Regions from separate parts of the Anaerotignum propionicum DSM 1682 genome, predicted to be linked through region 1. Evidence: riboswitches for the same ligand, from Rfam matches in the RefSeq annotation. Region 1 holds a riboswitch; each other region holds the start of a gene.
What was found. Region 1 has a riboswitch for ZMP and ZTP ahead of pflA (pyruvate formate-lyase-activating protein). Riboswitches for the same ligand answer to the same signal wherever they lie in the genome.
Positions count from the first base shown of each region.

Region 2: it holds a riboswitch for ZMP and ZTP, as region 1 does, so the genes downstream of both, purE (5-(carboxyamino)imidazole ribonucleotide mutase) here and pflA (pyruvate formate-lyase-activating protein) in region 1, are expected to answer to the same signal.
Region 3: it holds a riboswitch for ZMP and ZTP, as region 1 does, so the genes downstream of both, CPRO_RS01945 (formate--tetrahydrofolate ligase) here and pflA (pyruvate formate-lyase-activating protein) in region 1, are expected to answer to the same signal.

Region 1 is NZ_CP014223.1:1,462,033-1,466,308, reverse strand. Features, by position in the region: gene pflB (formate C-acetyltransferase) at 1-1,490, opposite strand, end outside; gene pflA (pyruvate formate-lyase-activating protein) at 1,513-2,226, opposite strand; ZMP/ZTP riboswitch at 2,283-2,364, opposite strand; gene CPRO_RS06990 (LysR family transcriptional regulator) at 2,789-3,673, shown strand; gene hcp (hydroxylamine reductase) at 4,148-4,276, opposite strand, start outside.
Region 2 is NZ_CP014223.1:2,448,158-2,452,433, forward strand. Features, by position in the region: gene purF (amidophosphoribosyltransferase) at 1-835, opposite strand, end outside; gene purC (phosphoribosylaminoimidazolesuccinocarboxamide synthase) at 874-1,584, opposite strand; gene purE (5-(carboxyamino)imidazole ribonucleotide mutase) at 1,804-2,298, opposite strand; ZMP/ZTP riboswitch at 2,372-2,530, opposite strand; gene CPRO_RS11455 (dihydroorotase) at 2,698-3,966, shown strand; gene carB (carbamoyl-phosphate synthase large subunit) at 4,088-4,276, shown strand, end outside.
Region 3 is NZ_CP014223.1:415,114-419,389, reverse strand. Features, by position in the region: gene CPRO_RS01945 (formate--tetrahydrofolate ligase) at 1-1,660, opposite strand, end outside; ZMP/ZTP riboswitch at 1,737-1,817, opposite strand; gene CPRO_RS15950 (DNA translocase FtsK) at 2,041-4,276, opposite strand, start outside.

The sequences.
Region 1 (4,276 bases):
CTTGCTTCATAAGCATATTTATCGTGCATATAGTGGATGATGTTTATACTGTCAACATACAACTCAGCAACGTAGTCCATAACCTTTTTATAGCGCTCAAGAACCTCTTCATAGTCCAAAACATCTCCTTGGATAGGTGCAATGTTAGGCACCACAGGTATTTTTTGCAATTCATCCACGCCACCATTTACTGCCAAAAGAAGAGATTTTGCAATGTTTGCTCTTGCACCGAAAAACTGCATCTGCTTGCCCACACGCATCGCGGAAACACAGCAAGAAATTGCGTAATCATCCCCATACAAAGGTCGCATCACGTCATCATTTTCGTATTGAATTGAGTCTGTTTCGATACTCATTTTTGCGCAATATTCCTTGAAGGCATGGGGCAAATCTCTGCTCCAAAGCACCGTCATATTTGGTTCGGGAGCAGTTCCCAAATTGGTTAGGGTATGTAGGTAGCGGAAAGAGTTTTTTGTTACCAGAGATTCGCCATTTAGACTGATACCACCAATCGCCTCTGTAATCCAAGTAGGATCGCCACCAAACAATTCATTGTACTCTGGTGTTCTTAAATGACGCACCAATCTTAATTTGATAATAAATTGGTCAATTAATTCCTGTGCCTCTTTTTCCGAAAGAATGCCGTTTTTCAAATCTCTTTCGATATAAATATCTAAAAATGTGGATGTGCGTCCCAAAGAAATTGCTGCACCATTATTTTCTTTTACACCTGCGAGATATGCCATATACAAAAATTGTACTGCTTCCTTGGCATCTTTCGCAGGCTCACTGAGATCAACGCCATATTTCAAGGCCATAGACTTCATTTCTTTTAAAGCCTTTATTTGCATGCTCAATTCTTCTCTTGTACGAATACGTTCATCAGTCATTGCACCGTCAAACTCAGCCAATTCCCGTTCCTTTTCCTGCATTAGGAAATCTACTCCGTACAACGAAACACGTCTGTAATCCCCAATGACACGGCCGCGGCCGTAAGCATCAGGCAACCCTGTCAACAGCCCAACATGTCTTGCTACCTTTGTTCTCTCGGGATAGGCATCAAAAACACCTTCGTTATGAGACTTTCTGTAAGAATGGAAATTCTTCTCCACTTCCCCATTTAATTGATAGCCATACTGATCCAGTGCGCTTGTAGCCATTTTTAAGCCGCCATATAAGTTTACAATTCTTTTTAAAGGGGCATCTGTCTGCAAGCCTAAAATCAACTCATTTTCTCTGTCAATATAACCGGGAGCAAAATTATCAATGCCTGAAATAATATTTGTCTCCACATCCAAAATACCTGTTTTCATTTCTTCCACAATCAATACGTGGCACTTATCCCATAGCTTTTTTGTTCTATCGGTAACCCCTTCCAAAAAGGAATCATCGCCATCATAAAGGGAATAATTTTTTTGAATGAAATTACGAACATCAATTTCCTTTGTCCATCTGCCTGTTTCAAATCCCTGCCATGCCAATATATTCATGTTTTCAATCCTCTCTTTGTCTCTAGGAAATGCTATCTAAAATCAATTTCTGAAGTTGTTTCGTCTTTTCTTTACACATGGGCGGTGTATCTTTCAGGGGATAATCAACCCCCATAACACTGTATTTTTCCATACCCAACGTGTGATAAGGCAGAAGCTCTACCCTTTTCACATTGGGAATTGCTTTTATGTACCCCCCAAGCCCTTTGATATGCGCTTCACTGTCTGTAATATTAGGCACAACCACATGGCGTATCCAAAGGGAAGTTTGGCTTTTTCTCACTGCATTTAAAAACTCAGTAGTAACAGAAAAATCGCCCCCTGTTAAAGCTGTATATTCTTCTGCCAAATAATGCTTTACATCAAACAATACTAAATCGGTAACTTCCAAAAGCTCCTGATAATTTCCAAATCCATATCCTGCCGTGTCTAGGCAAGTGGAGATATTTTCCTTTTTACATTCTCTAAATAATTCCGTCACAAATTCAATCTGCAAAAGCGGTTCACCACCGGAACAAGTCACGCCCCCTGTATCGCCAAAATAGGGCTGAAAACGCCTGAGCTTTTTCATGATTTCGTCCACACCTATTTCTTTTCCTCCATGTAGCTGCCAAGTATCCGGGTTATGGCAATACTTGCACCGCAGCCCACAACCTTGGAGAAACAGAACGCTCCTTATGCCGGGACCATCCACCAGTCCCATGGATTCAATAGAGTGAATTTTACCTCTTTGCACAAAATCACCTCTTTCTAGTTCAAATTTCTGAATTAGAAAAAGCCGACAATCCGGGCTTTTTCTGCCCAGACGGTCGGCTTGTTAGTGATTATACTTCACGTGGTTGAACCCACTGTTCCGTCAGTCATATAATCTATGAGATGATTTTAGCATGCTTATTTTTTATTGTCAATGAAATTTATTGATTTTGAAAAAGAAAAATAAATGATAATCTGAAAAATTTTTTTCAAGGTTATCACCGTATTTACTTTTTTTATTTAAGTATATTTCTAAATCGCCAACAAAATTTTTTCTAACTCAAGCCATATGAAATAACGATAAGTTCTTGCTTTCATCATCTAATATTTATTCAAAAAGATTCATTTTATAAATTAATAAACGTTGGAATTTATATCCATTATATGGTAAAATTAGCAAGTATAAACATGACCACAGCGCAAAATTGTAAAATACATTATTTTTTTTTATTAATTATGACGAAAAAAGAAAAATATATAGATTCTTTCTATATTTTTGCTATAATGATTGCGAAGAGGTTGATAAAGAAAAAAGGAGGAAGGTAATGAATTTAAATCAATTATACTATTTTAAAACTTTGGCTGAATTGGAGCATTACACGAAGGCTTCGGAAAGATTAAATATTTCCCAGCCAACATTAAGCCATTCTATCGCTGCTATGGAAAAGGAATTGGGGGCAAATCTTTTTGAAAAGCAGGGACGGAACGTGGTTTTGACAAAGTATGGAAGAATTTATATGTTTTATGTGGAAAACGCTTTGACTCAGTTGGAACTAGGTAAAAATCAAATTGAAAGACTCATTACAGTGGGGGGTGGGCATGTAGGCCTTGCATACATGACCTCTGTGGGAGCAAATTTTGTACCGGAAATTATTGCAGGTTTTTTGGATGATCCCCAGAATAAGAACATCTCTTTTTCTTGCTATGAAGGAAATACAAAAACATTGCTTTACAATTTGAAAAGAGAAAAATATGATTTGGTCTTCTGCTCTATGGTTGAAAACGAAAGTGACGTGGAATTTATCCCTGTTTTTGAACAGGGATTGGTTGTAATCGTTCCCGAAAATCATGCTTTGGCAGGAAAAAAGAAAGTAAGTATTCAAGATATTTGTCCTTATCCTTTGATCTGCTATACAAAGGAAAGCGGTATGAGACGGATTATCGATGACTTGTTTTCAAAAGCGCAAATTATGCCTAATATTCTTTGCCAATTTGAAGATGTCAACTCAATGGCGGGTCTGGTTCAAGCAAACCAAGGAATCGCAATTATTACTGACAACCCGACAATCCAAAATTATAACGTAGTAAAATTAGATTTGGATACTGCTTATTCTAAGCGTATGGTTTACCTTGCTTATGTGGTAAATAGATATTTGCCACCTGCCGTTGAAAAATTTAAGGAGCATATTCTGGGAACTACAAAAAAATAAGTCGTCTTTGGTGTGTACGCTAAGACAGCAAACCTCTACAATGATGTATACAACTATTGTAGAGGTATTTTTTAATTAGAAACGAAAACAAATCCTTTTGTATAGAAATTGGTACCCTTTAAGCATCATTCTTTCATCCCATTCACCCATTCATTTATATCGGAAGAATAGCATTTCTTTTAAATGTCAAATATCAGCATCATTTGCTGGTGGTCTGATCTGCTACTATAAGGGACTTCCTTGCAAAGCATGGGGCATATTGATAAAAATTTCTTATGCAACATTCACCCTACTACCGTTAAAACGGTTTTTTAAACTTATTTTACATTTGCGAAAATTAATAATTTTTTATCAGCTAAAAAAACCTTACAGGTACAGCTAAACCATTCCTACCTCCTGTAGAGCAGGTGGTTTAATCAAGTTAAAGCAAACAAAAATTAAGTCCTGCCGATACTATCAGCAGGACTTTTTTGATTAAGCCATAAATAATTTAATATCCTCGTCTACTGTACCAATACCGCTGATTCCAAAGCTTTCAACTAGAACCTTGGCAACATTGGGGGACAAAAATCCGGGGAGTGTAGGCCCTAAATGGATATTTTT
Region 2 (4,276 bases), 990 kb from region 1:
CCCCCGCCTTCACCCTTGCATCGTGCACACTTCTGCCTTCCACACGGGAGTCAGGTCTGGAGAAATAAATATATTCAAATATACAGATAGTGGGCTTTACTTTTTCACAATGGTCTGTAATGGTACGAATTCCTTCATGGTCAAAAACCACAATTTCCCCGGGACGAATATCTCGAATAAACTTCGCACCAACGGCATCCAAAGCACAGCTTTCAGAAGCAACAATGTAGCTGCCATCCTCTGTTATCCCATAACATAAGGGTCTGAATCCATTTTCATCCCTTGCCGCAACCATTTTGGAAGCAGACATAATCACTAATGAATACGCTCCTTTTATGCGGTTCATGGCACGGTTTACTGCCTCCTCAATGGAAGGGGCATTCAATCGTTCCTTTGTAATCATATAAGAAATAACTTCTGTATCACTTGTTGTGTGAAAAATAGAGCCTTGTAATTCCAATTCTTGTCTTAATTCAAAAGAATTTACCAAATTGCCGTTATGGGCCAATGCAAGCTTGCCTTTGATGTGATTTACAACGATAGGCTGGGCATTGGTACGGTCATTCACTCCAGTTGTGCCATAGCGTACATGGCCAATCGCCATATTGCCTTCTCCCAAGGAAGCCATCACCTGAGGGGTAAATACATCGTTTACCAAGCCAGGATCTTTATGAAAACGAAAAATACCATCGTCATTTACTACAATGCCGCAGCTTTCCTGACCTCTATGCTGTAAAGCAAACAGACCATAATAGGTTGTTGCCGCAACTGTGGCGGTTTCTTTTCCAAAAACACCGAATACACCACATTCCTCATGAATTTCATTCATACACATGTTAGCACCTCGTCTATTCACTCTGTACTGTAACCGGATTATTCACCCATCAAACGCTTTAATACTTCCTGATAAGCATCTTCCACATTGCCTAAGTCACGGCGGAATCTGTCTTTGTCAAGCTTCTCTCCTGTTACGGTATCCCAGAAACGGCAGGTATCAGGGGAAATTTCATCTGCCAATACAATTTGACCATCAGCTGTCTTACCAAATTCCAATTTGAAATCTATCAATTCAATATTTGCATCTTTCAAATAATTGCTCAAAATTTCATTAATCTTAAAAGAGTATTTTGCAATTAAATCAATTTCTTCTTTTGTCGCAAATTCCATGGCTAAAATATGATATTCATTAATCATAGGGTCGCCCAGTTCATCATCTTTATAACAGTATTCCAGAACTGTACTCTTCATTTTTGTGCCTTCCGCCAATCCAAGACGCTTTGCCAAAGATCCAGCGGCAATATTTCTTACAATTACCTCCAAGGGTACAATTGTTACTTTCTTTACTACAGTTTCTCTATCGGAAAGCTCTTCCACAAAATGTGTAGGAATCCCGTTTTTTTCTAAAAGCTTCATGAGGTGATTTGTTACACGGTTGTTGATGGCACCTTTACCAAGAATGGTGCCTTTTTTCAGACCATTGAACGCAGTTGCATCATCCTTGTAGGATACGATGCAGTAATTTTCATCGTTGGTTGCAAATACCTTTTTTGCCTTGCCTTCATACATCTGAACTGTCTTTTCCATGATACTGAATTCCTCCTAAAGAATCATCTTTTTGCCTTTCGGCTTGTTGGGTTAATGAGCATTTATATTTTTAAGTATCGTTACTTTTTGTTTCGGTTAAAAATGGAATGAACCACAGGATTTTACAGAGAAAATCCTATTTCTACAACGACCTTGTCCACAAATTAAAATTATCTATCTATTAAGATTTTCCATCTAGAAATGCGTGAATCTTATTGTTTATTTATTATATTTTTCCGCTATCATACGGTCCTTTTCTAATACTTTGTTTGCATTATCAGCTCTTGCCACGCGAAGCTTTTCAGCCAAATCTTCATCCGTTACCGCCAAAATCTGAATTGCCAATAATGCTGCGTTTTCTGCTCCATCAATGGCCACTGTTGCCACAGGCATGCCCCCGGGCATCTGAACTGTAGAAAGGAGTGCATCCAAGCCATCCAACGTGGAAGATTTGATGGGAATACCAATTACAGGTAATGTGGTATTTGCCGCCATAGCCCCTGCCAGATGAGCCGCTTTCCCCGCCGCCGCAATAATTGCGCCAAAACCATTCTCTCTTGCATTCATTGCAAAGGCCCTTGCTTCTTCGGGTGTTCTGTGGGCAGAGTACACGTGAACCTCAAAGGGCACACCATACTTGTCCAAGGTTGTTAGAGCTTTTTCCACAACAGGAAAATCACTGTCACTGCCCATAAGAATCGCTACTTTTTTCATGGATAACCTCCTAATGGCTATAAAATTTAATGATTTGAACAAAAAAAGGGCATTCCTATTCCTTAGTCAGAAACAGGACTGCCCAGACGGTCGACAAAAGCAGTATCAATCCCCTGACTTTTCATTGCGAATCAGGTGCGTCACAAAAAACGCCGAATATTTCCGAACTGCTCACTTCAAGCTTTCTACTCCCTTGTGGTTTCCCACTGATCCGTCAGTTATAAAAAGCCTCTTAAATTGACAAACTAAGTCTACACAAAAAAAACGTTTCTGTCAATTCAAGCAATCTAAAAAACCTTAAAATATATTCTTGACACATTAAAAACCGTATGCTATACTACTGACAATTTGTAAAGAAATACTTACCCTAAACGACCAAATGGAAAGGAGCTGGAGCAATTGAACTACATTTTACCGAATGTTAATGTATTTGTTCAAGGTGGATTTGTCAATTCCAACATATTTATTGCAGATGGTCTTATTTCTAAAATTTCCACAACCAAACCTTCCTATTCTTCAGATACTATTCTTTTTGAATTGGAAGGTTGTTTTGTATTTCCCGGTTTTATTGATGTTCACGTACATCTAAGAGAACCGGGATTTTTTTATAAAGAAACCATAGAAACAGGAACGAAAGCCGCCGCTCATGGGGGTTATACCACCGTCTGTGCAATGCCAAACCTGTCGCCCACACCGGATTCAAAAGAAAATCTTGCGCCCCAACTGGAAAGCATTCAAAAAAATGCCTGTATCCATGTTCATCCCTACGGCACCATTTCTGTAGGGGAAAAAGGCGAAGAATTCGCCGAATATGACGAAATTGCAAAGCAGGTTTGTGGTTTTAGCGATGACGGCAGGGGTGTGCAAAATGACGAATTCATGGGCTCTGCCATGAGAAAAATCAGTAAATACGGAAAAATCATTGCAGCCCACTGTGAAGATAATACTTTGCTTCATGGTGGCTATATACACGATGGGGAATATGCCACCCTTCATGGGCACAAAGGTATTTGCTCTGCAAGTGAATGGAAGCAAATTGAACGAGATCTTGCCTTAGTCAAAGAAACTGGCTGTAAATATCATGTCTGCCATATCTCCACAAAAGAATCTGTCGCCCTCATTCGAAAAGCGAAGGCCTGTGGAATTGATGTTACCTGTGAAACAGCACCTCACTACTTAGTTATGAATGATAGTATGCTGGAAGAGGATGGTCGTTTTAAAATGAACCCACCCATTCGAAGTGAGGCAGACAGACTCGCATTAATCGAAGGAATTTTAGATGGCACCATTGATATGATTGCCACAGACCATGCACCCCATTCCGCTGATGAAAAATCAAAGGGACTTGCAGGAAGCATGATGGGCATTGTAGGTCTGGAAACAGCCTTCCCTGTTTTGTATACAGATTTGGTGCAAACAGGAATCCTAACTTTAGAGAAACTCGTGGAATTACTTCATACCAATCCCAGAAAACGCTTTGACATCGGCACCCCCTTGGAAGAGGGACAACCCGCAGACCTTACTGTATTTGATTTAAGAAAACAGTATAAAATATATCCAGATGAATTCCTCTCTAAAGGTCGAAGCACGCCCTTTGCAGGAAAAGAAGTATTCGGTCGCTGTGAACTAACACTTTGTAACAGCAAAATCGCTTATCAAAGGAGATAAGTACCCTTAGGAATATAGACATTCATCTACCTAGCTTATGAATTTCTGAAACATTCCAAGGTTTAAATAAATTTTTGTACCAGCAAGAACACCTATCCATCTATTTCAAGGAGGAAATAAAATGCCTAAAAGAACAGATCTTAAAAAAATCCTTATCATCGGCTCCGGCCCCATTGTAATTGGACAAGCAGCGGAATTCGACTATGCCGGAACACAGGCTTGCCTGGCTTTAAAAGAAGAGGGCTATGAAGTGGTTTTGGTCAATTCCAATCCCGCCACCATAATGACTGATACCACCATCGCAGATAAG
Region 3 (4,276 bases), 1.0 Mb from region 1:
CCACGATGTTTCCATCTTCATCAATATCAATATCCAAAGCCGCAGGTCTCTTTGGCAAGCCTGGCATTGTCATAATATCTCCAAGCATTGCAACGATAAAGCCTGCCCCTGCTGAAATTCTCAATTCTTTCACATTTACCTCAAATCCCTCAGGACGTCCCAAAAGCTTAGGGTCGTCAGATAGGGAGTATTGTGTTTTTGCAATACAAACAGGGAAATGTCCAAAGCCCAACTGTTCTATTTGAGCCAGAGTCTTTTTCGCTGCTGCTGAGAAGTTGACATTTCCTGCACCGTAAATTTCTTTACAAACACAATTTATTTTTTCCTGAATGGTTAAATTGTCATCATATAAGGTATGGAAATTATTTTCCTTCGTTTCTATGGTCTCTAGTACCTTTTCTGCCAGAGTACGGCCACCTTCACCGCCTTCTGCCCAAACCCTTGCAATGGCAAAAGTAGCACCCATGGCTTCACAGCTTGCCTTCACAAAGGCAACCTCCGCCTCAGTATCTGCCACAAAATGGTTCAAAGTAACCACAACAGGAACACCAAATTTCTGTATATTTTCAATATGCTTTTCTAAATTTACAAAACCTTTTTTCAAAGCATCTAAATTTTCATTGCTCAAATCTGCTTTGGCAACACCACCATTATATTTCATTGCACGGATTGTTGCAACCAAAACAACGGCATCAGGACGAATGCCGGCCTTACGGCACTTAATATCAAAAAACTTCTCTGCCCCCAAATCCGCACCAAAACCTGCTTCCGTGACCACATAATCTGCCATTTTCAAGCCTAATTTTGTGGCACGCACACTGTTACAGCCATGGGCAATATTTGCAAAAGGGCCGCCGTGAATCATTGCAGGCGTATGCTCCAAAGTCTGTACTAAGTTAGGCTGAAGGGCATCCTTCAATAAAACAGTCATTGCACCATCAGCACCGATTTGCTTTGCCGTTACAGGCTCATCATTGTAAGTATAGCCAATAATAATTTTCCCCAACATCTCTTTTAAATGCTTTAAATCGTTTGCCAAGCAGAAAATCGCCATAATCTCGGAAGCAACGGTAATTTGGAAGCCGTCCTCACGGGGTACGCCGTTTACCTTGCCGCCCAAGCCTGAAATGATGCTTCTCAACTGTCTATCATTTAGATCAACTACTCTTTTCCAAGTGATTCTTCTAGTGTCAATATTCAAATCATTTCCTTGTTGAATATGGTTATCCACCATTGACGCCAAAAGGTTATTTGCTGTAGTAATGGCATGCAAATCTCCAGTAAAATGCAGGTTGATTTCCTCCATAGGAACAACCTGCGCATATCCGCCACCGGCTGCTCCCCCTTTTACACCCATGCAAGGGCCAAGGGATGGTTCTCTTAAACAAGTAATGGCATTTTTGCCCAACTTCTGTAATGCCTGTGTTAAGCCAATGGTCACTGTAGTTTTCCCCTCACCTGCAGGGGTAGGATTTACAGCAGTTACCAAAATCAGCTTCCCGTTAGGGTTGTTTTTTATTTGATTATAGTATTTGTCGCTGATTTTCCCTTTGTACCTTCCATAGCATTCCACAAATTCCTCGGGAATCCCTGCTTTTGCGGCAATCGCAGTAATCGGCTCCATTTTGCACTCCTGTGCAATCTGCAAATCTGTTTTCATGATAAACAAACTCCTTTCAGTCCTTCAACGGTTTTCATACGCCATGAACCGCAAATAAAAAAGCCGACAGTCCAAGCGTCATCGCCCAGACGGTCGGCATTTATCCTTGTCATACTCCATGTGGTTAACTCCACTCCCGTCAGTCATATGACCTCTAGGGAAATGGTACTATATGCAGGTTTTTTTGTCAACAGACAAAGAAATATTTTATCCAGTACAAGATTGGTTCAGACTTTTCCTTCGGCTGTATCCTGTCTTTTAGATTCTTAATATTTTAGGAGTCTTTTCGCAAAACCTATTTCTCTTTAAAAAAATCCTTTTGAAAATAATACTCCAACAACTCATCTGTTTATGTAACACAATTTTTCTTTTTTCCTTTATCAAAGTTCTTCTTCCACTGGCTCTTTTATCGTCTCCCATTGGGCACGGGTAATGAGTACCTTTCTGGGCTTGCTACCATCCTCAGGGCCAACCATTCCCTTGCGTTCCAACTCATCCATCAACCTTGCTGCACGGTTATAACCAATTCTAAATTGTCTTTGCAGCATAGAAACCGAAGCTTTTTCCTTTTCAATAATCAAATCTACTGCAGGCTCAAAAAATTCGTCACTGTCCTCATCTGCATCCATACCGGTTTTGGTTACCTTTGTAATTTGGTCTATGGTATCTTGAGTATATCCCGGACGACCACTCTTTTTCAGGAATGAAACAATATCCTCCACCTCTTTATCGGTAACAAAAGCCCCCTGTAAACGGGCAGGCTTACTTTGTCCCGCAGGGTAAAACAGCATATCCCCCTTACCCAAAAGCTTCTCCGCACCAACCATATCCAAAATGGTTCGGGAATCAATGCCAGAGGAAACCGCGAAGGCCAATCGGGACGGAATGTTTGCTTTAATGACACCGGTAATAACATCTACGGATGGTCGCTGGGTTGCAATAATCAAATGCATTCCTGCGGCACGAGCCATCTGTGCCAATCTGCAAATAGAATCCTCTACCTCACCGGGTGCCGCCATCATCAAATCCGCCAACTCGTCAATAACGATGACAATTTGTGCCATCTTCCCTTTTTCATCCCCTTCTTCCTCTTTCATGGCATTAAAGCCCTTTATATCCCTAACACCAAAGGATGCAAAATCATTATATCTTTGCAACATTTCCCGCACCGCCCAATTTAATGCCGCGGACGCTTTTTTCGGGTCGGTAACAACAGGAATCAATAGATGAGGAATACCATTATAAACGCTCAATTCTACTACCTTAGGGTCGACCAGCAAAAGTTTAACGTCCTTGGGGTCAGCCTTATATAAAATGCTGGTAATCAGCGTGTTGATGCAAACACTCTTACCACTGCCCGTTGCACCTGCAATCAAAAGATGGGGCATTTTCCCAATATCCGTAACTACAGGGTTCCCTGCAATGTCCTCTCCCAATGCAAAGGCCAACTTAGAACCATGATTATGGAAGGCATCACTATCTAATACCGTTCTCAAATATACAGATTGGGTCTCCCTGTTGGGCACTTCAATACCCACTGCAGCCTTTCCCGGGATAGGCGCTTCAATACGGATGCCGCTAGCCGCCAGATTTAGGGCAATGTCATCCGCCAAATTTACAATTTTGCTTACTTTTACCCCCTGGCTAGGGGATAATTCATATCGGGTAACTGTGGGTCCTCTGTTGATTTGGATTACCTTTGCATCAACGCCAAAGCTCTTTAATGTTGACTCCAGCTTTTTTGCATTGGCAAGCATCTCCGCCTTAGAATCTCCACCCCCTGATTTCGGGTCTTCTCCCAAAAGCTCAATAGGAGGAAAAACATAGGGGATTTCTTCTTCGATTGGTTCGGCAGGCACTTCCTCTTCTGGGACAGCTTCCGTTTCCTCAGCAGTCTTTTCTTGCTTTTCTCCTTTTTCGGTATCTTCCAAATCATCGGCATCCGCCGTCATTTCTAAATCGTCTGAAATATTGATGCTTTCAGACATATCCAAATTATCTGAAGCATTTAAGCTCTCTGTCTCTTCATCCAAAACAACAATGGGTATTTCCTCTGTATCGCCAAGAGGCTCGTCCTTAGAAAAAACATCTTCCTCTTCAGATAACAAAATTTCCTCTTCTGGGGTCTCTCTGAAAATTTCCTCAATCATTTCCTCCCCTTCATCTTGAACCGCCTTGGAATGAATCATAATTGGAATTTCTTCGTCTTTCTTCTGATTTTCCCCAACGGATTCAATCTCAAAATCTTCAATTTCTTCGTCGGGTGCCCCCTCCTGTCCTTCCTCGAAAATAAAGTTATAAATGGGGTCTGCCTTCTTATATTTTACAGGATCCTTTTTGCGGAAAACAGTTTCCACTATGTCAGGTGCTTCGACCTCACAGCCTTCCTGATCCCTGAGCTCAATATTATAACTGCCCTTCTTTTTCTCTCTTTGTCGGCGGCGTTCCCGCTTTTCCGCCTCCGCCTGCTCCATTAAACGAATTTGTTCCGCTCTGCTTTTTATTTTCTCATATCTTACCTTTTGCATTGCCTTTTGGTGAGCTGAATAGTCAGAAACAGCCTGAAAAAAGGATTTCCCCGTTGTCATAATCAACGAAATAATCAAAAGGGCAATC